DNA from 2 places in the Streptomyces sp. NPDC090083 genome. Region 1 is predicted to be linked to the other one. Evidence: predicted binding sites of a transcription regulator. Region 1 holds the regulator's gene; the other holds the start of a gene.
The links. The regulator HrcA, encoded in region 1, represses chaperone genes, less so after heat shock. The targets are predictions, from matches to a motif close to TTNGCACTCNGNNNNNCNGAGTGCNAA.

Region 1 (14,413 bases):
CGAGGTCACCGGCCTGGTCGAGGACCTCAGCCGCCGCGTCGCGCTCGCGATCGGCGCGGCCCGCCAGTACGCCCGCCAGGCCACCATCAGCCGCGTCCTCCAGCGCGGCCTGCTGCCCGGCGCCGTGGCCGAGATCCCCGGCGTGCACAGCGCCCTCGTCTACGAACCGTGCGACAAGGGCGGCCCCAGCGGCGACTTCTACGACCTCTTCCCGGCCGGCGACGGCCGCTGGTGCTTCGCCCTCGGCGACGTCCAGGGCAAGGGCCCCGAGGCCGCCGTGGTGATCGGACTGGCCCGCCCCTGGCTACGGCTCCTCGCCCGCGAGGGCTACCGCGTCGCCGACGTCCTCGACCGCCTCAACCAGCTCCTCCTGGACGACGCCACCGAAGCCGCCGACGCCGCCGCGCACGCCCTCGTCGCGGCGGGCGGACACCCCGGCCCGGTCGGCGACGGCCCCCGCTTCCTCTCCCTCCTCTACGGCGAGCTGATCCCCTTCGACGGCGGCGTCCGCTGCACCCTCGCCTCCGCCGGACACCCGCTGCCGCTGCTCCTGGGCCCGGACGGCAGCGTCGGCACGGCCGCCCGCCCGCAGACCCTCCTCGGAGTCATCGAGGACGCCACCTACACCAGCGAGACCTTCGAACTCCGGCCCGGCGACAGCCTGTTGTGCGTCACCGACGGGGTGACCGAGCGGCGCTCCGGGTCGGTCCAGTTCGACGACGGCGACGGACTCGCGACCGCGCTGGCGGGGTGCGCGGGGCTGAGCGCCGAGCTGATCGCGGAGCGCATCAAACGCCTCGTCCACGAGTTCGGCGGCCGTCCCCCGGAGGACGACATGGCGCTGCTGGTGCTCCAGGCGGAACAGACGGAACAGGCGGAGCGGCCTGAACAGACAGAGCGGCCGGAATAGGCAGGTGCGGCCGGAACAGGAGGTGCGGTCGGGACCGGCGGAGCGGCCGGACAAGGCGGCGCGGGCGGGCGGAGCCGACAGTCGCGCGGGTGCTGGACAATGGAGGACATGCCTTCCGCACTCCCCGACGGCGACCCCGTCCCCGAAGACGGCACCCTGCCCGCCCAGGCGCTCGCCGGGGCCGTGGACCGCCCCCTCGGGTTCTACCTGCACGTCCCGTACTGCGCGACCCGCTGCGGCTACTGCGACTTCAACACCTACACGGCGACCGAGCTGCGCGGCACGGGCGGAGTGCTGGCCTCCCGCGACAACTACGCGGACACCCTGATCGACGAGCTCCGCCTGGCCCGCAAGGTCCTGGGCGACGACCCCCGGCCGGTCCGCACGGTCTTCGTCGGCGGCGGCACGCCCACACTGCTGGCGGCGGGCGATCTCGTACGGATGCTGGCCGCGATCAGGGACGAGTTCGGGCTGGCACCGGACGCGGAGATCACGACCGAGGCGAACCCGGAGTCGGTGGACCCCGCCTACCTCGCGGCCCTCCGCGACGGCGGCTTCAACCGTGTCTCCTTCGGCATGCAGAGCGCGCGACAGCACGTACTGAAAGTCCTCGACCGCACCCACACCCCCGGCCGCCCCGAGGCCTGTGTCGCCGAGGCCCGCGCGGCCGGCTTCGACCACGTCAACCTCGACCTGATCTACGGCACCCCGGGCGAGACCGACGACGACTGGCGCGCCTCGCTCGACTCCGCCCTCGGCGCGGGCCCCGACCACATCAGCGCGTACGCCCTGATCGTCGAGGAGGGCACGCAGCTGGCCCGCCGCATCCGCCGGGGCGAGGTCCCGATGACGGACGACGACGTGCACGCCGACCGCTATCTGATCGCCGACGAGGTGATGTCGGCGGCGGGCTTCGACTGGTACGAGGTCTCGAACTGGGCGACGTCGCATTCCGGCCGTTGTCTCCACAACGAGCTGTACTGGCGCGGCGCCGACTGGTGGGGCGCGGGTCCCGGGGCCCACTCGCACGTGGGCGGCGTCCGCTGGTGGAACGTCAAGCATCCCGGCGCCTACGCGGCGGCTCTCGCCTCCGGCCGCTCCCCGGGCGCGGGCCGCGAGATCCTCACCGAGGAGGACCGCCGCGTGGAGCGCATCCTCCTGGAACTGCGCCTCCGCGAGGGCGCCCCCCTGACCCTCCTCCACGAGGAGGGCCTCAAGGCCTCCCGCCGGGCCCTCACGGACGGCCTCCTGCAACAGCGGCCCTACGACGAGGGCCGCGCCGTGCTCACCCTGCGGGGAAGGCTGCTGGCGGACGCGGTGGTCCGGGACCTGGTGGACTGACCGGCCCGCCGGGACGGCAGCCGCCGGCATCTGTCGGCGCCCGTCAGCACCCGTCAGCACCTGTCAGTGCACGTCAGCACCTGTCAGTCGGCCTCGGGTGCCGTGACGAAATCGATCAACTCCTCGACCCGTCCCAGCAGTTCCGGCTCCAGGTCCTTGTACGACCCCACCTTGGCCAGAATCGCCTGCCACACCGCACCGGTGTTTTCCGGCCAACCCAGTGCCCGGCAGACGCCCGTCTTCCAGTCCTGGCCGTGCGGGACGCGGGGCCAGGCGGCGATGCCCACGGAGGACGGCTTCACCGCCTCCCAGATGTCGATGTACGGGTGGCCCACGACCAGCGCGTGCTCGCTCGTCACCGACTGGGCGATGCGCCACTCCTTGGTGCCCGGCACCAGGTGGTCCACCAGGATGCCCAGCCGCGCGTCCGGGCCGGGGGCGAACTCGGCCACGATCGACGGGAGGTCGTCGACGCCCTCCAGGTACTCGACTACCACGCCCTCGATGCGCAGGTCGTCGCCCCACACCCGCTCGACGAGTTCCGCGTCGTGCCGGCCCTCCACGTAGATCCGGCCGGCGCGGGCCACACGCGCGCGTGCACCCGGGACGGCGACCGAACCGGAAGCCGTACGGGTGGTCCGCGGCGGACTCGACACGGGCCTGACCAGGGTGACGACACGGCCCTCCAGGAGGAAGCCGCGCGGTTCCATCGGGAACACCCGGTGCTTGCCGAAGCGGTCCTCCAGGGTGACGGTGCCGGCCTCGCAGCGGATCACCGCGCCGCAGAAACCGGTGCCCGGCTCCTCGACCACCAGGCCCGCCTCCGCGGGGACCTCGGGGACCGGCTTGGGCTTCTTCCACGGCGGGGTCAGATCGGCGGAGTACTGGCGCATTCGGATGACGATAGGAGAACCGGGCCGACGGCCGTCACGACACGCCGAAACGTGCGGCCAACGCGTCCCGTTGGGCCCGCACGAACCCCGCGTCCACCAGCGCTCCGTGACCGGGCACGTACACCGCGTCCTCCCCGCCCAGAGAGAGGAGACGATCGAGCGCCGCAGGCCAGAGGGCGGGCGCGGCGTCCGGGCCCGCCTGGGGTTCGCCGGACTCCTCGACCAGATCGCCGCAGAACACGACCGGCGGGGAGCCGGGGACGAGGACCGCGAGGTCGTGGGCCGTGTGCCCGGGGCCGACGTTCACGAGCAGCGCCTCCCGGCCGGCGCCCAGGGGAAGCGCCAGCTCGCCGGAGACGGGGACCAGGGGGCCCGGACCTGCCAGTGCGGCCACCGCCTCGTCGGCCACACGCGTGTGCAGCCCGTTCCCGACGGCGTCCGCGCGCAGCGCCTCCCGGCCGTCCGCCAGCACCCGCTCCGCGCCCGCCGCGCCGAACACCTCCGCGCCCGTGAACGCCGCCGCCCCGAAGACATGGTCGAAATGCGGGTGGGTGAGCGCGAGATGGGTCACAGCGCGACCGGCGAGCGCCCGCGCCTCCGTACGCAACCGCGCGCCCTCCACGAGGCCCGACCCCGCGTCGACCATCAGCGCCGCGTCGCCGCCGATCACCAGCCCGACCGTGCAGTCCCAGCCAGGCAGCCGGCACCGGCCGACCCCGGCCGCGATCCGCTCCCATCCCAGCTCTTCCCAAGTCACCGTCACACGGCGACGCTAACGGTGCGGGCACTCACCGCGTGACATCGCAGGACCGGCCTTGCCCGAGGTGTGCCCCACGGCCGTACACTGGCCGGGGAAGGCTGGCACTCACGCGCACAGAGTGCCAGGAAAGGGCGGGCTCGCGACAAGCGGCGACAAAGGCGACCAGAACTGGGAGGTGTGCGCGGATGCTCAGCGAACGCAGGCTTCAGGTGCTGCGCGCCATCGTCCAGGACTACGTGGGCACCGAGGAGCCGGTCGGTTCCAAGGCGCTCACCGAGCGGCACAGCCTCGGCGTCTCCCCGGCGACCGTGCGCAACGACATGGCCGCCCTGGAGGACGAGGGTTTCATCGCCCAGCCGCACACGAGTGCCGGGCGCATCCCCACCGACAAGGGCTACCGGCTCTTCGTCGACAAGCTCGCCGGCGTCAAGCCGATGACCGGCCCCGAGCGCAAGGCGATCCAGAACTTCCTCGACGGCGCCGTGGACCTCGACGACGTCGTGGGCCGTACGGTCCGGCTGCTCGCGCAGCTGACCCGCCAGGTCGCCGTCGTGCAGTACCCCTCGCTGACCCGCTCGACCGTCCGGCACGTGGAGCTGCTGTCGCTGGCTCCCGCGCGCGTGATGCTCGTGCTGATCACCGACACCGGCCGGGTCGAGCAGCGCATGGTCGACTGCCCGGCGCCGTTCGGCGAGGCCTCCCTCGCCGATCTGCGGGCCCGGCTCAACAGCCGGATCGCTGGGCGCCGCTTCGCGGACGTGCCGCTGCTCGTGCAGGATCTGCCGGAGGCCTTCGAGGCCGAGGAGCGCGGCACGGTGGCGACGGTGCTCTCCACCCTCCTGGAGACTCTCGTCGAGGAGACCGAGGAGCGGCTGATGATCGGCGGCACCGCCAATCTCACCCGCTTCGGACATGACTTTCCCCTCACCATCCGCCCCATCCTGGAAGCCCTCGAGGAGCAGGTCGTCCTCCTCAAGTTGCTTGGTGAGGCGGGGGATTCGGGCATGACCGTACGGATCGGTCATGAGAACGCCTACGAGGGACTCAACTCCACGTCGGTGGTGTCGGTCGGCTACGGTTCGGGCGGCGAGGCAGTCGCCAAGCTAGGCGTGGTCGGACCGACCCGCATGGATTACCCGGGAACGATGGGAGCGGTACGCGCAGTGGCACGGTACGTCGGACAGATCCTGGCGGAGTCCTAAGTGGCCACGGACTACTACGCCGTTCTCGGCGTGCGTCGCGACGCGTCGCAGGATGAGATCAAGAAGGCCTTCCGCCGGCTCGCGCGCGAGCTGCACCCGGACGTGAATCCGGACCCGAAGACCCAGGAGCGGTTCAAGGAGATCAACGCCGCTTACGAGGTGCTCTCGGACCCGCAGAAGAAGCAGGTCTACGACCTCGGCGGCGACCCCCTCTCGCAGGCGGGCGGCGGCGGGGCCGGCGGCTTCGGCGCGGGCGGCTTCGGGAACTTCTCGGACATCATGGACGCGTTCTTCGGCACGGCGTCGCAGCGCGGACCGCGCTCGCGCACCCGCCGCGGCCAGGACGCGATGATCCGGCTGGAGATCGAGCTCGACGAGGCCGCCTTCGGCACCACGAAGGACATCCAGGTCGACACGGCCGTCGTCTGCAACACCTGCAACGGCGAGGGCGCGGCCCCCGGCACCTCCGCGCAGACCTGTGACATGTGTCGCGGTCGCGGTGAGGTCTCGCAGGTGACCCGGTCCTTCCTGGGCCAGGTCATGACGTCCCGCCCCTGCCCCCAGTGCCAGGGCTTCGGCACGGTCGTGCCGACGCCGTGCCCGGAGTGCGCCGGTGACGGCCGCGTCCGTTCGCGGCGCACGCTCACGGTCAAGATCCCGGCGGGCGTGGACAACGGCACGCGGATCCAGCTCGCGGGCGAGGGCGAGGTCGGCCCCGGCGGCGGCCCCGCGGGCGACCTGTACGTGGAGATCCACGAACTGCCGCACGCGATGTTCCAGCGCCGCGGCGACGACCTGCACTGCACGGTGACGCTTCCGATGACGGCGGCGGCCCTGGGCACGAAGGTGCCGCTGGAGACGCTCGACGGCCTGGAGGAGGTCGACATCCGTCCGGGCACCCAGTCCGGCCAGTCGATCCCGCTGCACGGCCGGGGCATCACCCACCTGCGCGGCGGCGGCCGGGGCGACCTCATCGTCCATGTCGAGGTCACCACCCCCACCAAGCTGGACGTCGAGCAGGAGCGCCTGCTGCGCGAACTGGCGAAGCTGCGCGGTGAGGAGCGGCCCATGGGCACGTTCCAGCCGGGTCAGCAGGGCCTGTTCTCGCGCCTCAAGGACGCTTTCAACGGTCGCTGAGCGGGCCCGGGGGCAGCCGCCCCCGGACCCGGCCACCGGCCGCTCTTCGGGGTCCGGGCGGGCCCTCTGCACTGGCATGTGCCGGTGCCAAGGTCGGATTCGGACTTGTTCGGAGGACGTGACAACATGCCGTCATGTCCTCCGCACTGACCGATCTCTTCCCTCATCCGATCGTGCAGGCCCCGATGGCGGGCGGTGTCTCCGTCCCGCGCCTCGCGGCCGCCGTGTCCGAGGCCGGCGGGCTGGGATTCCTCGCCGCCGGGTACAAAACGGCCGACGGCATGTACCAGGAGATCAAGCAGCTGCGGAGCCTGACGTCCCGCCCGTTCGGCGTGAACCTCTTCATGCCGCAGCCGGAGTACGCGGACAGGGCCGCCGTCGACGTCTACGCCCACCAGCTCGCCGGCGAGGCCACCTGGTACGACACGGAGCTGGGCGACCCGGACAGCGGCCGTGAGGACGGCTACGACGCCAAGCTGTCCGTGCTGCTCGACAACCCGGTGCCGGTGGCCTCCTTCCACTTCGGCGTCCCGGCGCCCGAGGTGCTGGACTCGCTGCGCCGGGCCGGCACGTTCACCCTCGTCGCCGCCACCACCGTCGAGGAGGCCCTCGCCGTGGAGCGCGCCGGCGCCGACGCGGTGATCGCGCAGGGCGTCGAGGCCGGCGGCCACCAGGGCACCCACCGCGACCTCCCGGAGAACGACGGCGCCGGCATCGGCCTGCTCTCCCTCGTCGCCCAGATCCGCGAGAGCGTGAGCCTGCCGATCGTCGCCGCGGGCGGGCTGATGCGCGGCAGCCAGATCGCGGCCGTCCTCGCGGCGGGCGCGAGCGCGGCCCAGCTCGGCACGGCGTTCCTCGCCACCGCCGAGTCCGGCGCGAACGTCCTGCACAAGCAGGCGCTCACCAACCCCCTGTTCACCCGCACCGAGTTGACCCGCGCCTTCTCCGGCCGCCCGGCCCGCGGCCTGGTCAACCGCTTCCTGCGCGAGCACGGCCCCTACGCCCCCGCCGCGTACCCCGAGATCCACCATCTGACGTCCCCGCTCCGCAAGAAGGCCGCCGCGTCCGGCGACCCACAGGGCATGGCGTTGTGGGCGGGCCAGGGCCACCGCATGGCCCGCGAGCTGCCCGCGGGCCGGCTGGTCGAGGTCCTGGTCGCCGAACTGGCCTCCGCCCGGACCGCGTTGTCCGCCGGGGGAGACCTCCGATGACGGCGCCGGTGTTCGTGGTCGAGTCCCTGGACGGTGCGACCGCGGGCTCCGTCACCGAGGTGACCGGCCCCGAGGGACGGCACGCGGTCTCCGTACGGCGGCTGCAGCCCGGCGAGGACGTCGTACTCACGGACGGACAGGGCCGGGGCGCCTCCGGCGTGGTCCTCGGGGCCGAGGGCAAGGACCGTCTGGTCGTCGAACTCCGCGCCTTTCCCGTCGAGCCGGAGCCCGCGCCCCGCATCACCGTCGTCCAGGCCCTCCCGAAGGGCGACCGGGGCGAGCTGGCGGTGGAGACGATGACCGAGACCGGCGTCGACGCGATCGTCCCGTGGGCCGCCTCCCGGTGCGTCACGCAGTGGAGGGGCGAGCGGGGTCTGAAGGCTCTCGCGAAGTGGCGGGCCACCGCGCGCGAGGCCGGCAAGCAGTCCCGCCGGCTGCGCTTCCCGGAGGTCGCGGACGCGGCAACGGGCAAACAGGTTGCGGCACTTCTGGCCAAAGCCGACTTCGCCGCGGTCCTGCACGAGGACCGCGACTACGGCAGCGAGCCGCTGGCCACCGCCGAACTCCCCGCCGAGGGCGAGATCGTGCTGGTCGTGGGCCCCGAAGGAGGCGTCTCCCCCGAGGAGTTGGCGCTCTTCGAGGAGGCGGGCGCGAAGGCCTACCGCCTCGGGCGTAGCGTGCTGCGTACATCGACGGCCGGGACCGCGGCGACCGCCCTGCTCCTCGGCCGTACCGGACGCTGGTCCTGAACCAGGGGGGATCGCCGTGGAACTCGCCCAAGTACGGCTGCTCGTCACCGACTTCGCCGCCTGCTACCGCTTCTACGCCGACGTCCTCGGCCTGAAGCCCCAGTCGGGGGCGGCCGAGGGGCCGTACGAGAAGTTCAGTCCCGCGATCGGGTCCGCCGGGATCGCGCTCCAGGACCGGTCGATGATGGCTCACGTCCTGCCGGAACTGGGCGACCCGGCGACCGGGCACCGTTCGCTCGCGGTGCTGCGGGTGGACGACCTGGACGGGTACTGCGCGCAGATCACCGCCCGCGGCGCCGAACTGCTGCACGGGCCGGCGCCGATGACGGACCGGATGCGGGTCGCCCATCTCAGGGACCCCGAGGGCAATGTGGTGGAGCTTCAGGAGTGGCTGCTGCTCCGCGGCTGAGGAGGTGCGCCGGGAGCCGCGCCCCCGGCGCACGCGTGGCCGTATGCGCTCTTCCGTGTGCGCCCCGACGGTGGCAGGCTGCCGTGCATGCGGGTGTCGGGAGGGAACTGGAGTCGGCCGCGCGGGCGGCGGGTGGCCGCTGTGGCGGGGCTCGCGGTGGTGACCGTGGGCGGGGCCGTCGCGTGCCAGCCCGGTGATCTCAGCGCGGCGACCGTCGCGTACACGACCGACAAGACGGCGACCGCGGAGCTGAAGCACGACCACGTGAGCGTGCGCTACCTGACCTGCACGGGCAACTACGGCAGCGGCAACAAGGCCTACACGCCCGGGAAGACGCCCTCGCCGACCGAGACCACGGTCGTCAGCGTCGACTGCCAGGGACAGACCAATGACAACCGGGACATCACCGTCACCGGCAAGGTCACCCGGGCCGTCGACGGCGCCTGTGTACGCGGCGACCTGGTCGCCAAGGTCGCGGACAAGCAGGTGTTCCACGTGACCGGGCTCGGCGACTGCAACGCGGCCACGCCGTCGTCCGTGGGCAACCCGAATCCGACGCTGACCTACGGCCCCGGACCGACCGTCACGGTCACCAGGACGATCTGGTGCAAGGGCGATCCGACCTGCTGGCCCGTCGAAGGCAAGTGATCCAAAGGACTGTCGGCGGATACCGTCGGTGCATAACCTGATCAGGTGACTCAGCCCTCAGCGTCCGCAGCCCCGGCCTATCTCCGCTTCCCCCACCTGCACGGCGACCTGGTCGCCTTCACCGCCGAGGACGACGTGTGGCTGGCGTCCCTCGACGGCGGCGGCCGGGCCTGGCGGGTCAGCGCGGAGAACGTGCCGGTGACCCACCCCCGCATCTCGCCCGACGGCACCACCGTCGCCTGGACCTCCACCCGCGACGGCGCCCCCGAGGTGCACATCGCCCCGGTCGACGGCGGACCCGCCAGGCGCCTGACGTACTGGGGCAGTTCACGCACCCAGGTGCGCGGCTGGACCGCCGACGGCGAGGTCCTGGTGACCACCACCCACGGACAGGCCAACCTCCGCCGCAGCTGGGCCCGTTCGGTCCCCCTCGACGGCGGACCGGCGACGACCCTCCCGTACGGCTGGGTCGGTGACGTGGCCCGCGGCGAGCGGGCCACGGTCCTGCTCTCCGCGCCGATGGGCCGCGAGGCGGCCTGGTGGAAGCGCTACCGGGGCGGCACCGCGGGCAAGCTGTGGATCGACCGCGAGGGCGACGGCGAGTTCACGCGCCTGCACGAGGATCTGGACGGCAACATCGAGTACCCGGTGTGGACGGGGGAGCGGATCGCGTTCCTCTCCGACCACGAGGGCACCGGCGCGCTCTACTCCTCCCTCGCCGACGGCTCCGACCTGCGCCGCCACACCCCCGTCGAGGGAGCGTTCTACGCCCGGCACGCGGCAGGCGACGGCACCCGGATCGTCTACTCCTCCGCCGGTGAACTCTGGCTCCTGGACGACCTGGACGGCGCCGAACCGCGCCGCCTCGACATCCGCCTCGGCGGCCAGCGCACCGACCAGCAGCCCTACCCGGTGGCCGCCGCCCGCTGGTTCGGCTCCGCGTCCCCCGACCACACCGCGCGCGGCAGCGCGGTCGCCGTACGCGGCGCCGTCCACTGGGTCACCCACCGCTCGGGCCCCGCCCGCGCGCTCAGCGCCACCCCCGGCGTCCGCGCCCGGCTGCCCCGCACCTTCCGCACGGACGGGGAGGAATGGGTGGTGTGGGTGACGGACGCGGAGGGCGACGACGCCCTCGAGTTCGCCCCCGCCACCGGTCTCGCCCCCGGCGCCACCCCGCGCAGACTCGCCGCGGGCCGGCTCGGCCGGGTCCTCGCCCTCACCGTGGCCCCCGACGGCAGCCGGGTCGCCGTGGCGTCGCACGACGGCCGCGTCCTCCTCATCGAGCGCGAGACCGGCGAGGTCCGCGAGGTCGACCGCAGCGAGGACGGCGACGCCTCGGGCCTCGCCTTCTCCCCGGACTCGGCCTGGCTCGCCTGGTCGCACCCCGGCCCGCAACCCCTGCGCCAGCTCAAGCTGGCCAACACCACGGACCTGTCGGTCACCGAGGCCACCCCCCTCCGCTTCCAGGACTACGCCCCCGCCTTCACCCTCGACGGCAAGCACCTGGTCTTCCTCTCCACCCGCTCCTTCGACCCGGTCTACGACGAGCACGTCTTCGACCTGGCCTTCGTGGTCGGCGACCGCCCGCACCTGATCACCCTCGCCGCGACGACCCCGTCCCCCTTCGGACCGCAGCGCCACGGCCGCCCCTTCGAGGCCCCCGACAAGGACGAGACCCCCGACAGCGAGGGCCGCCCCACCACCCGGATCGACCTCGAAGGCCTCGCCGACCGGATCGTCGCCTTCCCGGTCGAGGCCGGCCGCTACTCCAACCTGCGCGCCGCCAAGGACGGCGTCCTGTGGCTGCGCCACCCGGTCCTCGGCGTCCTCGGCGCCAGCCGCGCGACCCCCGAGGACCCGGACCCCAAGACGGAGCTGGAGCGCTACGACCTCGCCCAGCAGCGCGTCGAGCACCTCGCGGGGGACGCCGACCACTTCGAGGTCAGCGGCGACGGCAAACGCGTCCTGCTGTGGACGGACCACAAACTCCGGGTCGTGCCGAGCGACCGCCGCGCCTCCGGCTCGGACGACGACGACAGCGACACGAACATCAACGTCGACCTGTCCCGCGTCCGCCAGACCGTCGACCCGGCCGCCGAGTGGCGCCAGATGTACGACGAGACCGGCCGGATCATGCGCGACAACTTCTGGCGCGAGGACATGAGCGGCGTCGACTGGGACGCGGTCCTCGACCGCTACCGCCCGATCCTCGACCGCGTGGCCACCCACGACGACCTGGTGGACCTCCTCTGGGAGGTGCACGGCGAACTCGGCACCTCGCACGCCTACGTCACCCCGCGCGGCGGCCACGGCCACGGCGAACGCCAGGGACTCCTGGGAGCCGACATCTCCTGTCACGAGGACGGCAGTTGGCGCATCGACCGGATCCTCCCCTCGGAGACCTCCGACCCGCACGCCCGCGCCCCGCTGGCCGCCCCCGGCGTGGCGGTCCGCACGGGGGACGCGATCCTCGCGGTGGCGGGCCGGCCCGTGGACCCGGTGACCGGCCCGGCCCCTCTCCTCGTCGGCACGGCGGGCAAACCGGTCGAGCTGACGATCTCCCCGGCGGGCGGCGGCGACCCACGCCACGCGATCGTCGTGCCCCTCGCCGACGAGGAACCCCTCTACTACCACGCGTGGGTCGCCGACCGCCGCGCCTACGTCCACGAGAAGTCCGGCGGCCGTCTCGGCTATCTGCACGTCCCCGACATGCAGGCCCCCGGCTGGGCCCAGATCCACCGCGACCTGCGCGTCGAGGTGGCCCGGGAGGGCCTGGTGGTCGACGTCCGCGAGAACCGCGGCGGCCACACCTCCCAGCTGGTCGTCGAGAAGCTCGCCCGCCGCATCGTCGGCTGGGATCTGCCCCGTGGCATGCGCCCCTACAGCTACCCCGAGGACGCCCCCCGGGGCCCGGTGGTGGCCGTGGCGAACGAGTTCTCCGGCTCGGACGGCGACATCGTCAACGCGGCGATCAAGGCCCTGGGCATCGGCCCGGTCGTCGGCACCCGCACCTGGGGCGGTGTCATCGGCATCGACAGCAGATACCGCCTGGTCGACGGCACCTTGATCACCCAGCCCAAGTACGCGTTCTGGCTGGAGGGTTACGGCTGGGGCGTGGAGAACCACGGCGTCGACCCGGACGTGGAGGTGGTGCAGCGCCCCCAGGACCACGCGGCGGGCCGGGACACGCAACTGGACGAGGCGATCCGCCTGGCACTGGAGTCGCTGGAGACGGCGCCCGCGAAGACCCCGCCGGCCCTGCCCAGCTGAAGAGGCGCGGGGCCGTGTCGACATGCGGCTCCGCCGCGTGGGCACGACCAGCCACGACGGCGCGGCACGCAACGACGATACGATGCCGACCACAACTCGCCGCTCGACCCCCGGAGAGGAACGCACATGTCAGGGGACCCGCAGGACGACTGCCTGTTCTGCAAGATCGTCGCCGGCCACATCCCGGCGACGATCATCCGAGAGACACCCACCACCGTCGCGTTCCGGGACATCAACCCCCAGGCCCCGACCCATGTCCTGGTGATCCCGAGGGTCCACTACCCCGACGCCGCCTCCCTCGCCGCCGCCGAACCGGCGGTCGCCGCGGACGTGCTCCGCGAGGCGGGCGAGGTCGCGGCCGACGAGAAGCTCGACAGCTACCGCGTCATCTTCAACACCGGCAGCGGCGCGGGCCAGACCGTGTTCCACGCCCACGCCCACGTCATGGGCGGCCGCGGCATGCAGTGGCCGCCCGGATAACCCACCGTGTCCGTACGTGAACTGGTGATCCTGGGCACCGCGAGCCAGGTCCCCACCCGCCACCGCAACCACAACGGCTACCTCCTGCGCTGGGACGGCGAGGGCATCCTCTTCGACCCCGGAGAGGGCACCCAGCGCCAGATGCTGCGCGCCGGGGTGGCCGCGCACGACCTGAACCGGATCTGCGTCACCCACTTCCACGGCGACCACTCCCTCGGCCTCGCGGGCGTCATCCAGCGCATCAACCTGGACCGCGTCCCGCACCCGGTCACCGCGCACTACCCGAAGTCGGGCCGGCGCTTCTTCGACCGGCTGCGCTACGCGACGGCGTACCGCGAGACGGTGGGCATCACGGAGTCCCCGGTCGCGGAGGACGGCACGATCGCCACCACCCCGGCCTACACCCTGGAGGCCCGCAGGCTCTCCCACCCCGTCGAGTCCTACGGCTACCGCCTCACCGAACCCGACGGCCGCCGCATGCTGCCCGACCGCCTTGCCGCGCACGGCATCAAGGGCCCGGACGTGGGCCGCATCCAGCGCGAGGGGACGGTGGACGGCGTCTCGCTGGACGAGGTCAGCGAGGTGCGCCGGGGCCAGCGTTTCGCGTTCATCATGGACACCCGGCTCTGTGCCGGGGTGCACGTCCTCGCGGAGGGCTGCGACCTCCTGGCGATCGAGTCGACGTTCCTGGACGAGGACGAGCAACTGGCCGCGGACCACGGCCACTTGACCGCGGGGCAGGCGGCGCGGGTGGCACGGGAGGCAGGCGTACGGCACCTGGTCCTCACCCACTTCAGCCAGCGCTACTCCGACCCGGAGGAGTTCGAGCGGCAGGCGCGGGCGGCGGGATTCGAGGGGGAGCTGACCGTGGCGCACGACCTGCTCCGGGTGCCGGTTCCGAAACGGCGGTAAAACACCCGTACGATACTTCGATGCCCATCCCCAAAGCCGAACTGCACCTGCACATCGAAGGCACCCTGGAACCCGAGCTGGCCTTCGCGCTCGCGGCCCGCAACGGCGTCGAGCTGCCGTACGCGGACACCGAGGAACTGCGCGAGGCGTACCTCTTCGACGACCTCCAGACCTTCCTGAACCTCTACTACGAGCTGATGGCCGTCCTGCGCACCGAGCGGGACTTCGAGGACCTCGCCGACGCCTATCTCGCCCGCGCCGCCGCGCAGGGCGTCCGGCACGCGGAGATCTTCTTCGACCCGCAGGCGCACCTCGCGCGGGGCGTGGACATGGGCACGGTCGTGGAGGGCCTGTGGCGGGCCCTGGGCAGCAGCGAGACACGCCACGGCATCTCGACCCGGCTGATCCTGTGCTTCCTGCGCGACGAGTCCGCCGCTTCGGCGATGGCGACCCTGGACGCCGCGAAGCCGTACCTCGACCGGATCACCGGC
Region 2 (14,413 bases), on a different contig from region 1:
GCGTACTCGCCGCCGAGCGGCTGCACGAAACCGGCCAGCTGAGGCCAGTGCATGTTCAGCAGCGGGCGGGCCATCAGCTCGGTGACCCGGCCGCCCTGTCCTGCCCTCCGGCCGGAGGCGGGCGGACCCGGCTCCGTGCCGAGCGGCCGGTCGTACATCGCCTTGACGAGGTCGACGCCGGGGTCGGTGAGCAGCGGGCCCACGATCCCGGTGACGAAGTCCGAGGAGAACTCCCTCAGGTCCGCGTCCACGAACGCGACGATGTCGCCGCTCGTCACCAGCAGCGACCGCCACAGCACCTCGCCCTTGCCGGGCACGGCGGGGATGCGGGGCAGGATGTCGTCACGGTGCACGACCCGGGCGCCCGCCGCGGCGGCCACCTCGGAGGTGCGGTCGGTGGACCCGGAGTCGACGACGACGATCTCGTCGACGAGCGGGACCTGCCGCATGAGGTCGTGACGGATGATCGCGACGATCTCGCCGACCGTCGCCTCCTCGTTCAGCGCGGGCAGCACGACGGAGACCGTCTGGCCCGTGCGGTGCTTGGCGGCCAGGATCTTGTGGAGCGGCCGGTCCGTCAGGGACCAGGAGCGGGTGCTCAGCCAGTGCTCGACTTCCTTCAGCACGTTGCGCGGCTCCTCTGCGTTCCATCTCGCGGTTCGGACGGCTCACTCAACTGTCCTGGCCTTCGGTTACAGTCTTGAACAACGCTGATGACCATTACATGTCCGAGGTCGTCGGTGAGACAAATGCATACACAACTGAACACCGCTCATCCAGAGGGGCAGAGGGATACGGCCCGTTGAAGCCCCGGCAACCCTCCAGTCGGTTCTCGCGCACGCGAGGCTCCCGGCTCGGGAAGGTGCCAAATCCGTCTCATGGCGAAACGCGTCGTGAGGAAGATGAGGAAAGGGCCTCGCCTCCATGGTTGCGCAGACTGTTGCAAGCACCACGAACACCGTCGATCTCGGCCCCGCCGCGGCGCTGTCCTGCCGCGAGTGCGGCCACCGCGTCCCCCTCGGCCCGGTCTTCGCCTGCGAGGAGTGTTTCGGCCCGCTGGAGATCGCCTACGACTTCTCGGCCTACGACACCGAAGAACTCCGCAAGCGCATCGAAGCGGGCCCCGCGAACATCTGGCGGTACGCGCCCCTGCTGCCCGTCCCCGCCGACGTGGCCGGCAAGCCGAACATCAACCCGGGCTGGACCAAGCTCGTCCAGGCCGACAACCTCGCCCGCGAACTGGGCGTCGACGCGGGCAAGCTGTTCGTCAAGGACGACTCCGGCAACCCGACGCACTCCTTCAAGGACCGCGTCGTGGCGCAGGCGATCGAAGCGGCCCGCGCCTTCGGGTTCACCACCCTCTCCTGCTCCTCCACCGGCAACCTCGCCGGCGCCGTCGGTGCCGCCGCCGCGCGGGCCGGCTTCCGCTCCTGCGTGTTCATCCCGCACGACCTGGAGCAGGGCAAGATCGTGATGGCCGCGATCTACGGCGGCGAACTCGTCGGCATCGAGGGCAACTACGACGAGGTGAACCGCTTCTGCTCCGAGCTGATCGGCGACCCGGCCGGCGAGGGCTGGGGCTTCGTCAACGTCAACCTGCGGCCGTACTACGCGGAGGGCTCCAAGACCCTCGCGTACGAGATCTGCGAGCAGCTGGGGTGGAGGATCCCGGACCAGCTCGTGGTTCCCATCGCCTCCGGCTCGCAGCTCACGAAGATCGACAAGGGGCTCCAGGAGCTGATCAGGCTCGGGCTCGTCGAGGACAGGCCGTACAAGATCTTCGGGGCGCAGGCGGAAGGGTGCTCGCCGGTCTCCGTCGCCTACAAGGCGGGCCACGACGTCGTCCGGCCGCAGAAGCCGGACACGATCGCCAAGTCGCTGGCGATCGGGAACCCCGCGGACGGTCCCTATGTGCTGGACATCGCCCGGCGGACCGGCGGGGCGGTCGAGGACGTCGACGACGAGCAGGTCGTCGACGCGATCAAGCTGCTCGCCCGGACCGAGGGGATCTTCGCGGAGACCGCCGGCGGTGTGACCGTGGGCGTCACGAAGAAGCTGATCGAGAGCGGGTTGCTGGACCCGACGCTCACCACGGTGGTTCTCAACACGGGTGACGGGCTCAAGACGCTGGACGCGGTGGCCGGCACGGGTCTCACGGCGACCATCAGGCCGAACCTCGACTCGTTCAGGGAAGCCGGGCTCGCGTCGTAGCGTCGTTCCGTCCCGCGCCCCGAAAGCCGTCAGCCGTACCCGACCGGAGGTCATCAGCATGAGCGTCAGCGTCCGCATCCCCACCATCCTGCGCACCTACACCGGTGGCCAGGCCGAGGTGACCGCCGAAGGCGGCACCCTCGCCGAGGTCATCAGCGACCTGGAGAAGAACCACACCGGGATCTCCGCGCGCGTCCTGGACGACCAGGGCAAGCTGCGGCGGTTCGTCAACGTGTACGTGAACGACGACGACGTGCGGTTCGAGCAGGGCCTGGAGACGGCCACCCCGGACGGGGCCGGCGTCTCGATCATTCCGGCGGTCGCCGGAGGCTGATCGTTACCCTGGGTAACGCAGATTACCGAGAGTTCATCGAATTGCCTCCTCCGTGAGAGAAGCGGAGGGGGCAATTCTCTATGGTTGAGCACGGTACAGTTGGGGAACCCGCTCCACTCCGCATGCCGAACGCATATGAGTACCGGCTTCGCGTGCGATGAGAAGTAGCCAAAGTGTGCAGGTCTTTTGCGCCTTATGTTCCCTTTATCGGGCCCGACTTGCCCTGAAGTCGGACGAATTCTCCGTAAATTCCCGACCGGTCCTGCCTTGAATTCTCGTCTGATTGACCTGTTGCAGACGGCAGTTGGACGGATACATTCGGCCGCGGTCGACGCGTTCCGGCGCACGCCCCCAATCCTGTGGGGGGTGAGGTCTGACCCGGATCCGCGAAGTGCGGATCCGTGCAAGGGCCAGTAATAGGGGAGTTAGGCATGGCTCAGGGCACCGTCAAATGGTTCAACGCGGAGAAGGGGTACGGCTTCATCGCGGTCGACGGTGGTGCGGATGTTTTCGTCCACTACAGCGCGATTCAGATGGACGGCTACCGCACCCTGGAAGAGGGGCAGCGGGTCGATTTCGAGATCTCGCAGGGTCAGAAGGGGCCGCAGGCTGACATGGTCAAGCTCGCGACCGGCTGAAGCACGCGCCGACGAACAGCAGCGACGTTCTTCGTTCTTCACCGAAGGGCTCGTACTCCAGGGGGGCACCTCCTGGGGTACGGGCCCTTCGGCGTACCCGGGGCACGCCTCACGCGCGCGGGAGTCAAGGTGCCGGAACACGGGAGCCGCCTGCGCCCGCCCGTCGCCCGACCACCACCCCCCCGGCGGGCCCGCTTCACGGGAGCGCCTTGCACTCGGGCATGCCGAGTGCTAATCATTGGCGTTAGCACTCTGAAGGTGAGAGTGATAACGAAGGACCGGGTCGGTGAGGCCCGCAGGCCAGGTGGTGCAAGGAACCACGGGGCAGGCAGGCCGTCCGTCGCGGGCGCCAGCGCGGTCCGGAGCAATCCACCCCAGTCCGGGAGGACCACTTCACATGGCCAAGATCATCGCGTTCGACGAGGAGGCACGGCGCGGTCTCGAGCGCGGGATGAACCAGCTCGCCGACGCCGTCAAGGTCACCCTTGGCCCCAAGGGCCGCAACGTCGTCCTCGAGAAGAAGTGGGGCGCCCCCACGATCACCAACGATGGTGTCTCCATCGCCAAGGAGATCGAGCTCGAGGACCCGTACGAGAAGATCGGCGCCGAGCTGGTCAAGGAAGTCGCCAAGAAGACGGACGACGTCGCCGGTGACGGTACGACCACCGCGACCGTCCTCGCCCAGGCCCTCGTCAAGGAGGGTCTGCGCAACGTAGCCGCGGGCGCCAACCCGATGGCCCTCAAGCGCGGTATCGAGAAGGCCGTCGAGGCCGTCTCCGGTGCCCTGCTGGAGCAGGCCAAGGACGTGGAGACCAAGGAGCAGATCGCTTCGACGGCCTCCATCTCCGCCGCCGACACCCAGATCGGCGAGCTCATCGCCGAGGCGATGGACAAGGTCGGCAAGGAAGGCGTCATCACCGTCGAGGAGTCGCAGACCTTCGGTCTCGAGCTTGAGCTCACCGAGGGCATGCGCTTCGACAAGGGCTACATCTCGGCGTACTTCGCCACCGACATGGAGCGTATGGAGGCCGTCCTCGACGACCCGTACATCCTGATCGCCAACTCGAAGATCGCCAACGTCAAGGACCTGCTCCCGCTCCTGGAGAAGGTCATGCAGTCGGGCAAGCCGCTGCTGATCATCGCCGAGGACGTCGAGGGCGAGGCCCTGTCCACGCTGGTCGTCAACAAGATCCGCGGCACCTTCAAGTCCGTCGCCGTCAAGGCCCCGGGCTTCGGCGACCGCCGCAAGGCCATGCTCGGCGACATCGCCATCCTCACGGGCGGCGAGGTCATCTCCGAGGAGGTCGGCCTCAAGCTGGAGAACGCGACCGTGGACCTCCTCGGCCGCGCCCGCAAGGTCGTCATCACCAAGGACGAGACGACGATCGTCGACGGCTCGGGCTCGGCGGACCAGGTTGCCGGTCGCGTCAACCAGATCCGCGCCGAGATCGAGAACAGCGACTCGGACTACGACCGCGAGAAGCTCCAGGAGCGCCTCGCCAAGCTCGCCGGCGGCGTCGCCGTCATCAAGGCGGGCGCGGCCACCGAGGTCGAGCTCAAGGAGCGCAAGCACCGCATCGAGGACGCCGTTCGCAACGCGAAGGCGGCCGTCGAGGAGGGCATCGTCGCCGGTGGCGGCGTCGCGCTCATCCAGGCGGGCCACGTCTTCGAGAAGCTGGAGCTCGACGGTGACGAGGCCACGGGCGCCGCGATCGTGAAGCTGGCCCTGGAGGCCCCGCTGAAGCAGATCGCCGTCAACGCCGGCCTCGAAGGCGGCGTCGTGGTGGAGAAGGTCCGCAACCTCACCCCGGGTCACGGCCTCAACGCCGCGTCCGGTGAGTACGTCGACCTGGTCAAGGAAGGCATCATCGACCCGGCGAAGGTCACGCGCTCTGCCCTGCAGAACGCCGCGTCCATCGCCGCGCTCTTCCTCACCACCGAGGCCGTCATCGCCGACAAGCCCGAGAAGGCCGGTGCCGCCGCGGGTGCCGGTGGCGGCATGCCGGGCGGTGACATGGACTTCTGATCGACCTCCGGTTGATCAACGGTCTTACCGAGGGCGGCACTTCCTGTTCCGGCAGGGGGTGCCGCCCTCGGGCGTGTCCGGGATCACAGGCCGGGGGACGGGACGCTCGGAATGACGAGCTTGGCCCAGGGGTTGTCGTTGACGCATGATCGATGCATACGCACATACCGTCTGGTACCCAGTAGTGACGAGGAGCCCCCACACGTGTCTACGACCGCCCCCGCCTCCCGCGCCGCCGACATCCTCGGCCGTCCGATCACCCTGAACGGCCTGACCGTCCCGAACCGGATCGTGATGGCGCCGATGACCCGGCAGTTCTCTCCGGGCGGCATCCCCGGCGACGACGTGGTCTCCTACTACTCCCGCCGGGCCGGCGCCGGCGTCGGCCTCATCGTCACCGAGGGCACCTACGTCGGCCACGACTCCGCCGGGCAGAGCGACGACGTCCCGCGCTTCCACGGCGCGGAGCAGCTCGCGGGCTGGGCGAAGGTGGCCGAGGGCGTGCACGCGGCGGGCGGCACGATCGTCCCGCAGCTGTGGCACATCGGCATGGTCCGCGAGCAGGGCCAGCCGCCGTACGCGGACGCGCCCGCGGTCGGCCCGTCCGGGCTGCGCATCGGCAGCGACGAGGTCACCGGCAAGGCCATGACCCAGCGGGACCTGGACGACGTCATCGGCGCCTTCGCCGAGGCCGCCGCCGCGGCCGAGCGCATCGGCTTCGACGGCGTCGAACTGCACGGCGCCCACGGCTACCTCCTGGACCAGTTCCTGTACGCGGGCACCAACCGCCGTACGGACGCCTACGGCGGTGACGCGGTCGCCCGTACCAAGTTCGCGGCGGAGATCGCGGCCGCGGTCCGCGAGACCGTGTCCCCCGAATTCCCGATCATCTTCCGCTTCTCGCAGTGGAAGCAGGACGTCTACGGTGCCCGGCTGGCCGAGACGCCCGAGGAGCTGGACGCGATCCTCGCGCCGCTCGCCGCGGCCGGTGTCGACGTCTTCCACGCCTCCACCCGCCGTTACTGGCTCCCCGAGTTCGAGGAGACCGGCTCCGACCTCAACCTCGCGGGCTGGACCAAGAAGCTCACCGGCAAGCCCACCATCACCGTCGGCTCGGTCGGCCTCGACGGCGACTTCATCAAGGGCTTCCGCGGCGAGGGCGCTCCCGTCAAGGGCATCGACGACCTCCTCGACAGCCTGGAGCGCGACGAGTTCGACATGGTGGCCGTGGGCCGGGCGCTGCTTCAGGACCCGGAGTGGGCGGCGAAGGTGCTGTCCGGACGGGTGTCGGAGCTGGCGCCGTACGACGCGGCGGCGCTGAAGTCCCTCAGCTGAACCACGAGGTGGAGGTACGGGCCGGTGGAGGCGGGCGTTCCCGAGCCAGGGGACGCGCCCCCGCCGGCCCGTATCCGTCCGCGGCCCCACCGCCGCCCGCATCTGTCCGTGCCCCCCAACTCCCGCTAGCGTGCCCGCACATGAGGATCCTGCAGCTGTCAGACACTCATCTGGAGCGCACCGGCGCCCCCAACCGTCACGGCGTCGACGCGACGGACTCGCTGCGGCTGATGCTGGCGGAGCTGCGACATCAGCGGCGGGTGGACGCGGTGGTCGTGACCGGGGACATCGCCGACGACGGGACGGTGGAGGCGTACGCGTCCGTCAAGGAACTGGTGGGCGGGTTCGCCCGGCTGATGGGCGGGGTGCCGGTCTTCTACACGACCGGGAACCACGACGAGCGGGAGGCGTTCGGCAAGGTGCTCGGCAGCGGGCACGAGGCCGCGGACGCCGTGTTCCCGGCGGAGTTCGGATGCGCCGCCGTCAGCACGGTCGGCGGACACCGCTTCATCACGCTCGACTCGCTCGTGCCGGGAAAGGTGTACGGGCAGCTCAGCAGGGCCCAACTGGACTGGCTCAGGGAAGAGTTGAGGACTCCCGCCGAGCGCGGGACCGTGCTCGCCTTCCATCATCCGCCGATCTCCCTCGACACGCCGATGCAGCGGGCCTTCGGGCTCACGAACCCGGGGGAGTTGGCGGACGCGATCCGGGGGCGCGACGTACGGGTCGTTCTCACCGGGCACTTCCACCTCCAGCTCTTCGGCTTTCTGGAGGCCACACCGGTGTGGGTCACGCCCGGGGTCGTCAACCGGATGGACCTGACGACCGCGTACGGCACGGAACGGGCCGTCCGGGGTGCCTCCGCCTCGCTCGTCGAACTGGGCGGCGAGACCGGGCCCCTGTTCCACACCCTCCACGCGCGGGATCCCCGGGCGCACGAGACGGTGTACCAGCTGGACGCGGAGCAGGTCCGGTCGATCGTCGAACGGAACGCGCCCGGTGCGCCCGATGTGCCCAACGGGGCGTAGAGCGGGCCGGGTTGGCGCTGTGGTGCGAGCCGGGGGTATAGTAGATCTTGAGCCAGTCGCCGTAACCCCGGTCGGCCGGTGCTGCGTTGGTGGTCCAAGGAAAGACGCCCCACTTCCCGTGGGGAAATGCAGGTGCAAGGCCTGCCCGGCGCTCCACTGAAGTCCCCGTCCCGCATCGCGCGGGGCGGGGACTTCGTCGTATGTGCCCTCAGAGGTTGCCCAGCGGCTCGATGTCCACGTGGACCGGTGTGCCCCAGACGCGCAGCACCTCGTAGTCCGTGAACTCGTGGACGAGGCGGTACGCCATCGCAGGGCGGGAGCCCCGGCGTTGGGCCGCGATGTACAGCTCGGCCTCGTGGCGGTCGCGGCGCGGGGTGCCGCAGAGCTGCCAGGCCTGGCCGTTCCAGAGTTCGGGGAGCCAGCGCTGCTGGGCCTGCGGGCGGTCCTCGCGGACGCCGTAGCGGGAGGGCGTGGTGTCGGCCGGTCTGGTGACGGCGGGGCCGTTGAACTCCGAGCGGCGGGCCGAGCGGCGGCGGGTCTCGCAGAGCAGGCAGAGGTCCGGGGCGCTCTCGTCGACCGGGCCGTTGGGGTGCTCCGGGCAGCGGGTGGTGGGCGCGGAGCCGCTGACGCTGTCGTCGAGCAGGTCCAGGGCGCGCCTGAGGTCCGCCTTGACCTCGTGCAGCCGGGCGTCGGGGGTGTCGGACGTGAGCGCCTCGCCGTGCTCGCCGAGGAGACGGAGGGCGCGGCCTAGGGCGGTCTGCTGGGCGTGGTTCATGGTTCTGTCGACCATAGTCGGCTTTTCCGCGCCGGGGGCGGAGGGGCCTGCGCGGTGGGCGGCACGGACGGCAGAGGTGGCACAACCTGCCGCCCCTGCAGAAGATGCCCTTGTCCTTCCGCTCACGCCGGCATCGGTGACCGCTGCGGCCGGGAGCGAAACCGCGAAGCCCGTCCGCCCTGCCCCCCCCCGTGATCGACTGACCCCATGCCCCTGATCCCGCCCCGCCTCCTCCGAGCCCTGGACTCCTTCAACGCCGCCCACCCCTGGAGCCACAACGCGTACTACCACCCGTGGCTGCTACGGCAGTTGCCCCGCGGCTCCGGGCGGGCCCTGGACGTGGGGTGCGGGACCGGCGACCTCGCACGGCTGCTGACCGTACGGACCGCGGCTGGTGTCGAGGGCATCGACTCCGATCCCGAAATCATCGCCCGGGCACGGGTGTTGACCCCGCCGGGTGTCCCCGTGGTCTTCACCGTCGTCGACGCACGCGACGACATGCCCGTCGGCCCCTACGACGTCATCACCTGTGTCGCCGCCCTCCACCACCTTCCGTTCGCCGAGACGCTGACCCGGTTCCGCGATCGACTCGCCCCGGGCGGAACCCTCGTGGTGGTCGGCTGCGCCCGTGAGGCGGACGCCGTCGACTCGGTCCTCGGGGCCGTGTCCGTCGCCCTGAACGTCGTCACGGGCTGGCTGAAGAACCGGGGGCGTGGGGCCGTGTCCCGTCCGGTGGCCATGACCGCCGTGACCCGGCCGCCGGAGATGACCTTCGCGGAGGTCCGTAGTGAGGTGATCCGGGTCCTGCCGGGAGTCCGGCTTCGGCGAGGGTTGTTCTGGCGGTACACGCTGGTGTGGCGGAAGGGGGCGGTGTGAGTGGGGGGTCAGGCTGGGCTCGGGGCTCGGGTGAGGCCGAAGGCGTATGTCGTCAGGAAGCCGACGCCGTATCCCGTCAGCAGACCCCCCGCGTAGATCGCCGCCGTCGTCCCCAGCCCCCTGTTCCCCGCCAGCAACGGGAACAGGGCCCACCCCGACGGTCCGATCGCCGTCGCCCCGACCTTGTCGCCCAGCATCGCGAAGAAACCGACGAACGCCCCGCCCGCCGCGCCGCCCGCGCAGGCGGTCAGGAACGGGCGGCCGAGGGGGAGCGAGACGCCGTAGATGAGCGGTTCGCCGACGCCCAGCAGGCCCGCCGGGAGGGCCGACTTGATGGTCGTACGGATGGACGTGTCGTGGCGCAGGCGGACGTAGACCGCGACCGCCGCACCCACCTGGCCCGCGCCCGCCATCGCGAGGAGGGGCAACAGGACGGTGTAGCCCTGCTGTTCGATGAGGGTGGTGTGGATGGGGATGAGGGCCTGGTGGAGGCCGAGCATCACGAGGGGGAGGAAGAGGCCGCCGAGGATCAGGCCCGCGAAGGGGCCGGTGGTGGCGAGGAGCCAGTCGGACGCGGTGCCGATCGCGGTGGAGATCTCGCCGGCCGCGTACATGAGGCCGTAGAGCGTCGCGAGGCCCGCGCCGAGGACCGTCAGGGTGGGGGTGACGAGGACGTCGAGGGTCGCCGGAACCCAGGTGCGGCACCACTTCTCGATGGACGTGCCGAGGACCGCGGCGGCCAGTGCGCCGAGCACTCCGCCCTGGCCGGGCGAGAGGGCGACCCCGAAGGCCGTCACCTTCGCCACCCCGGGATACACGACGACCGCCGCCACCGCCCCGCCCAGTACCGGCGTCCCGCCGAACTCCTTCGCCGTGTTGTATCCGACGAACACCGCGATGAGGGTGAGGAAGGCGGACGGAACGACGGCCAGGGCGCCGGTCACTCCCGGTAGCCAATGCAGGTTGACCAGCAGCCCGTTGAGGCCCGCGAGGACTCCGCAGCCGATCAGGGCGGGGATGAGCGGGACGAAGACGTTGGCGATCCGGCGGAGGAGCAGCTTGCCGGGGGTGGCGTTGCGTGCCCGTCGCCGCTCCTTCAACTCGGCTCCCCGCGCGGCCAGTTCGCCCGCTCTTCCCGCCAACTTCTCGAACTCCGGGGTCACTTTGGCCACCACCCCCGGCCCCAGCACGATCTGGTACGTGTCGTCGTCCACGACCCCGAGCACGCCGGGCAGCGCCCGCAGCGCCGCCTCGTCCACCCGCGAACGGTCGGCCAGGCCGAGCCGCAGACGGGTCATGCAGTGGGCGACGGACGTGACGTTCGCGGGGCCGCCGACGAGCGGGAGGAGGGCGGCGGCGGTGTCGTACGGAGTATCCACACCCCGAGCCTGCTGGTCAGCCGCCCGCCGCCGCGAGCGCCGCGCGCAGACGGCCGCCGGACTCCTCCAGAAGGCGGGCGGCGCTCGGGCCGTCGACCCCGGCGAGGACCACCAGGATCGCGTTCTTCACCTCGCCGTCGGTGGCGGCGAGGGCCCGCTCGATCTCCGCGTCGTCCGCGCCGGTCGCGAGCGCGACGATGCGGCGGGAGCGGGCGCGCAGCTTGTCGTTCGACGCGCGGACGTCGACCATCAGGTTCCCGTAGGTCTTGCCCAGCCGGATCATGGTGATCGTCGACAGCATGTTGAGGACGAGCTTCTGTGCCGTGCCCGCCTTCAACCTCGTTGATCCGGTGAGGAGTTCGGGGCCCACGATGACCTCGATGCCGTGGGCCGCGGCTGCGGCGAGGGCGCTGTGCCCGTTGCAGGAGAGGCCGATGGTCAGGGCGCCGGCGCTCCGCGCGTGCTCCACGGCGGCGATCGCGTACGGGGTGCGTCCCGAGGCCGAGATCCCGACCACCGTGTCGTCGGGGGTCAGCGTGAGGGCGTCGAGGTCGGCGCGGGCGAGTTCGCGGGAGTCCTCGGCGCCCTCGACGGACGTCACCAGGGCGTCCGGGCCGCCGGCGATCAGGCCCACGACCTGGGTGGGGGCCGTGTTGAACGTCGGGGGGCACTCGGAGGCGTCCAGCACGCCGAGGCGGCCGGCGGTGCCCGCGCCCGTGTAGATCAGCCTGCCGCCCCTGCCCATACGGTCCGCTACGGCGTCGATCGCGGCGGCGATCTCGGGGAGGCGTTGTGCGACGGCGGTGGCGACCGTGGCGTCCTCGGTGTTCATCAGGTGGGCGATGTCGAGGGTGGGGAGCTGGTCGATACCGGCGAGTTCCGGGCGGAAGGCTTCTGTGGTGAGGGTCTCCAACTCGGCGCGGAGGTCCCGGGGGTTGGACGTCGAGGTCATTGAGAAGCGGCTCTTTCTGTTGTTCCTTGACCGCGACCAGCCACGACCTGGCCGCGGGGCGGCACCGTACGGCTACCGCCTGTGTCGATGTGCCAGCGCCTCGTAGGACGCCGACAGTGCCGGTGCCGCCTGTTCGTACGTCCGTTGCGCCACCCCGATGAACAGGCAGTCCACCACCAGCAGCTGACTCGTCCGGGACGACATCGCGGCCGGCCGGAGCTCGCTCTCCCGTGCGGTGGACGTCGTGAGGATGTGGTCGGCGTACTGGGTGACCGGCCCGTCCGGCCGCCCGGTGACCGCCACGGTCGTGGCCCCGCGCTCGAAGGCGACCCGCAACGGCTCGATGACGTCACCGGTGGACCCGGAGTGGGTGATCGCGACGGCCACGTCCCCCGCCTTGAGCTGCACCGCGTTCGTGACGGCGAGATGCGGGTCGCTGTGGGCGTGGGCTATGAGGCCTATGCGAAGGAGTTTCTGGGCGAGGTCCTGGGCGACCAGCCCGGACGCCCCGACGCCGTAGATGTCGGTACGGCGGGCCGCCGCCAGCGCGGTGACGGCCGCGCCGAGCTGAACGGTGTCGAGCCCGGCGGCCGTGTCCGCGAGGGTCTGCTGCTCGTCGTAGGCGAGTTTCGCGACGACGTCGGCGATCGGGTCGTCGACGGCGATGTCGGTGGTGAGGGCGGGCGCGCGCCCGGACTGCTGCTGCGCGGCGAGCCCCGCGAGGGCCAGGCGGAGGTCGCGGTAGCCGGGGTAGCCGAGGATGCGGGCGGTGCGGACGACCGTGGCCTCGCTGGTGCCGGTGCGTTCGGCGAGGCCGGTGACCGTGAGGGCGGCGCAGCCGGCCGGGTCGGCGGCGACGGTCTCGGCGACGCGCTGCATGGAGCGGGTCATGGAGGGGGCGAGGGTGCGCACCTTGGCGGTCAGGGCGGCGGGGGGCGTACTCCCGGAGGCGCCTCCGAAAATTTCCTTCACTTCCTGGGTCACCCTTGAAAGATATTTTCGTGCGGAGGCCGGGTCAAGAGTGCGCACAATGGGTGCATGCACCCCGACGACGACTCCGTGGACGGCCCCCGTGACGAGCCCGTCCCCCTGAGCGCCCTGGAGCGGGCGCTGCACGCCGCCCGTGCCCTCGTGCTCGCCGATCTGGCCGCGCGCGAGGTCGTCGCGGCGGACGTGGTGTCCATGGTGGAGGAGTCCATCGTGGAGCGGCGCTGGTGGGTGGAGCAGTGGCCGGAAGGGGTGGCCTACGTCGCCGGGCTGGTCGCCCAGGACGTGCAGGACGCCCTGCTGGAGGCCTACGGCCGCTGGCCGCTCTGCCCGGTCTGCGCGTCCGGCGACCCGCACGCCCTGGAGGTCGAGCCGGAACTCGGACCGGACCCGCACTGGGTCTGCCACCAGGCGGGCGTGAAGGTCGCCGCCGTCGGGAACCTGGGCTCCCTGTGACCGTCTACATCGACCCGCCCACCTGGCCGGGGCACGGACGCCTCTGGTCGCATCTCGTCAGCGATGTCTCGTACGACGAACTCCACCTGTTCGCCGAGGGGTTGGGCGTACCGCGCCGGGCCTTCGAGCGCGATCACTACGACATCCCGTCGCACCGTTACGCGGACGCGGTGGCCGCCGGGGCGGTGGAGGTGCGGAGCCGGGAGGTGGTGCGGCTGCTGACCGCGGCGGGGCTGCGCAGGCCCAAGGGGCGCGCCGGGTGAGGGAGTTGACGGGCGGCGGCTGAACCGGCCCTATCGGCGACCCGGTCGGCCCGGTCGGTCCGGCGGGCTCCGCTCAGCGGCTCAACTCGTAGGCGAGTTCCCCGTCCGCGCCCTCCTCGCTCACCTTCCTGAACCCGGCCCGGGTGACGACCGCCTGGGACGCGAGGTTGTCGCGCTCGATCGTCGCGAAGACCGTGCGTACGTCGTCGCGGGCCAGCGCCCAGGCCGAGAGCGCGCGGAGCGCCTCCGTCGCGTAACCGTGGCCGCGGGCGCCCGCCGCCAGGTCGTAGCCGACCTCGACCCGGCCCTCCTCGTCGGGGGCGCCGTGGAAGCCCAGGCCGCCGACCGCGCGGCCGTCCTCGCGGCGGACGAGGGTGAAGACGCCGAACTCCGGTCGGTGGACGCCCGACTGGTATGCCTTGAGCAGGAAGGTCGAGGCCTCCCGGGTGCCCTCGTACGGGCCGCCCTCGATCCACTCGAAACCGCCGTCGCCGCCGCCGACGAGATCGGTCGCGGACGCGGGGGTGATGCCCTGGAGGGTGAGGCGGTCGGTGTCGTGGACGAGGTTGTTGTGCCAGCGCCAGGCGGTGACGGGGGGACGGCCCGGGAGCTCGCCGCGGCCGGTGGCCCACAGCAGGGTGAGCCACGGGGAGGCGCCGGGGCGGACGTGCGGGAAGATCCGGGTGAGGACGAACTCGGCGAGTTCCGGGCCGGGTTGGTAGTTCAGGCCCAGGCCCTCGGCGATGTCGTGCGTGTGCAGCAGCACCTCGGCGGTGCCCATCGCGGCGAACCCCTCGCGGTTGGCGCTGCGGAACGGGAACGGGTGGAAGGCGCGCACCTCGCGCGGGGTGGTGCGGATGGCGGCGGTGAGCAGCACGCCGGTCGTCCGGATCACCTCCAGGGCACCGGAGTTGTCGGTGCCGTCGTCGAAGGTGATGTCGAAGGGGACGTACGCGTCGCGTGCGCGACCGGCCAACTGCCCCGCGTAGGAGATGAGATCACCGGCGATGTGCTCGGCGGTGTCCCGGCAGCTCCACTCCAGCCGGCCCGCCGTGGCCTTCTCCCAGTCCGCGTCGGTCGCCGTCCCCAGCAGCGCGACGCAGCCCGCGACGGCCTCCTCCAGTCGGTCCGCGCCCGCGTCCGCTCCCGTGTT

Region 2: the regulator HrcA is predicted to act here: its motif matches at 3,392-3,418, upstream of groL (chaperonin GroEL).

Annotation. Positions count from the first base shown of each region.
Region 1 is NZ_JBIVED010000003.1:549,566-563,978, forward strand. Features, by position in the region: gene ACIPTO_RS13445 (SpoIIE family protein phosphatase) at 1-910, shown strand, start outside; gene hemW (radical SAM family heme chaperone HemW) at 1,019-2,251, shown strand; gene ACIPTO_RS13455 (DUF3097 domain-containing protein) at 2,335-3,144, opposite strand; gene ACIPTO_RS13460 (MBL fold metallo-hydrolase) at 3,179-3,907, opposite strand; gene hrcA (heat-inducible transcriptional repressor HrcA) at 4,090-5,106, shown strand; gene dnaJ (molecular chaperone DnaJ) at 5,107-6,243, shown strand; gene ACIPTO_RS13475 (nitronate monooxygenase) at 6,378-7,454, shown strand; gene ACIPTO_RS13480 (16S rRNA (uracil(1498)-N(3))-methyltransferase) at 7,451-8,203, shown strand; gene ACIPTO_RS13485 (VOC family protein) at 8,220-8,612, shown strand; gene ACIPTO_RS13490 (hypothetical protein) at 8,754-9,260, shown strand; gene ACIPTO_RS13495 (S41 family peptidase) at 9,306-12,530, shown strand; gene ACIPTO_RS13500 (histidine triad nucleotide-binding protein) at 12,657-13,010, shown strand; gene ACIPTO_RS13505 (ribonuclease Z) at 13,017-13,922, shown strand; gene ACIPTO_RS13510 (adenosine deaminase) at 13,943-14,413, shown strand, end outside.
Region 2 is NZ_JBIVED010000002.1:202,133-216,545, forward strand. Features, by position in the region: gene ACIPTO_RS06725 (glucosyl-3-phosphoglycerate synthase) at 1-626, opposite strand, end outside; SAM riboswitch class I at 770-909, shown strand; gene thrC (threonine synthase) at 925-2,211, shown strand; gene ACIPTO_RS06735 (MoaD/ThiS family protein) at 2,270-2,545, shown strand; gene ACIPTO_RS06740 (cold-shock protein) at 2,977-3,183, shown strand; gene groL (chaperonin GroEL) at 3,581-5,209, shown strand; gene ACIPTO_RS06750 (NADH:flavin oxidoreductase) at 5,414-6,544, shown strand; gene ACIPTO_RS06755 (metallophosphoesterase family protein) at 6,685-7,572, shown strand; gene ACIPTO_RS06760 (hypothetical protein) at 7,781-8,347, opposite strand; gene ACIPTO_RS06765 (class I SAM-dependent methyltransferase) at 8,555-9,223, shown strand; gene ACIPTO_RS06770 (PTS transporter subunit EIIC) at 9,232-10,602, opposite strand; gene murQ (N-acetylmuramic acid 6-phosphate etherase) at 10,619-11,554, opposite strand; gene ACIPTO_RS06780 (MurR/RpiR family transcriptional regulator) at 11,627-12,538, opposite strand; gene ACIPTO_RS06785 (hypothetical protein) at 12,593-12,997, shown strand; gene ACIPTO_RS06790 (DUF4031 domain-containing protein) at 12,994-13,260, shown strand; gene ACIPTO_RS06795 (GNAT family N-acetyltransferase) at 13,334-14,383, opposite strand.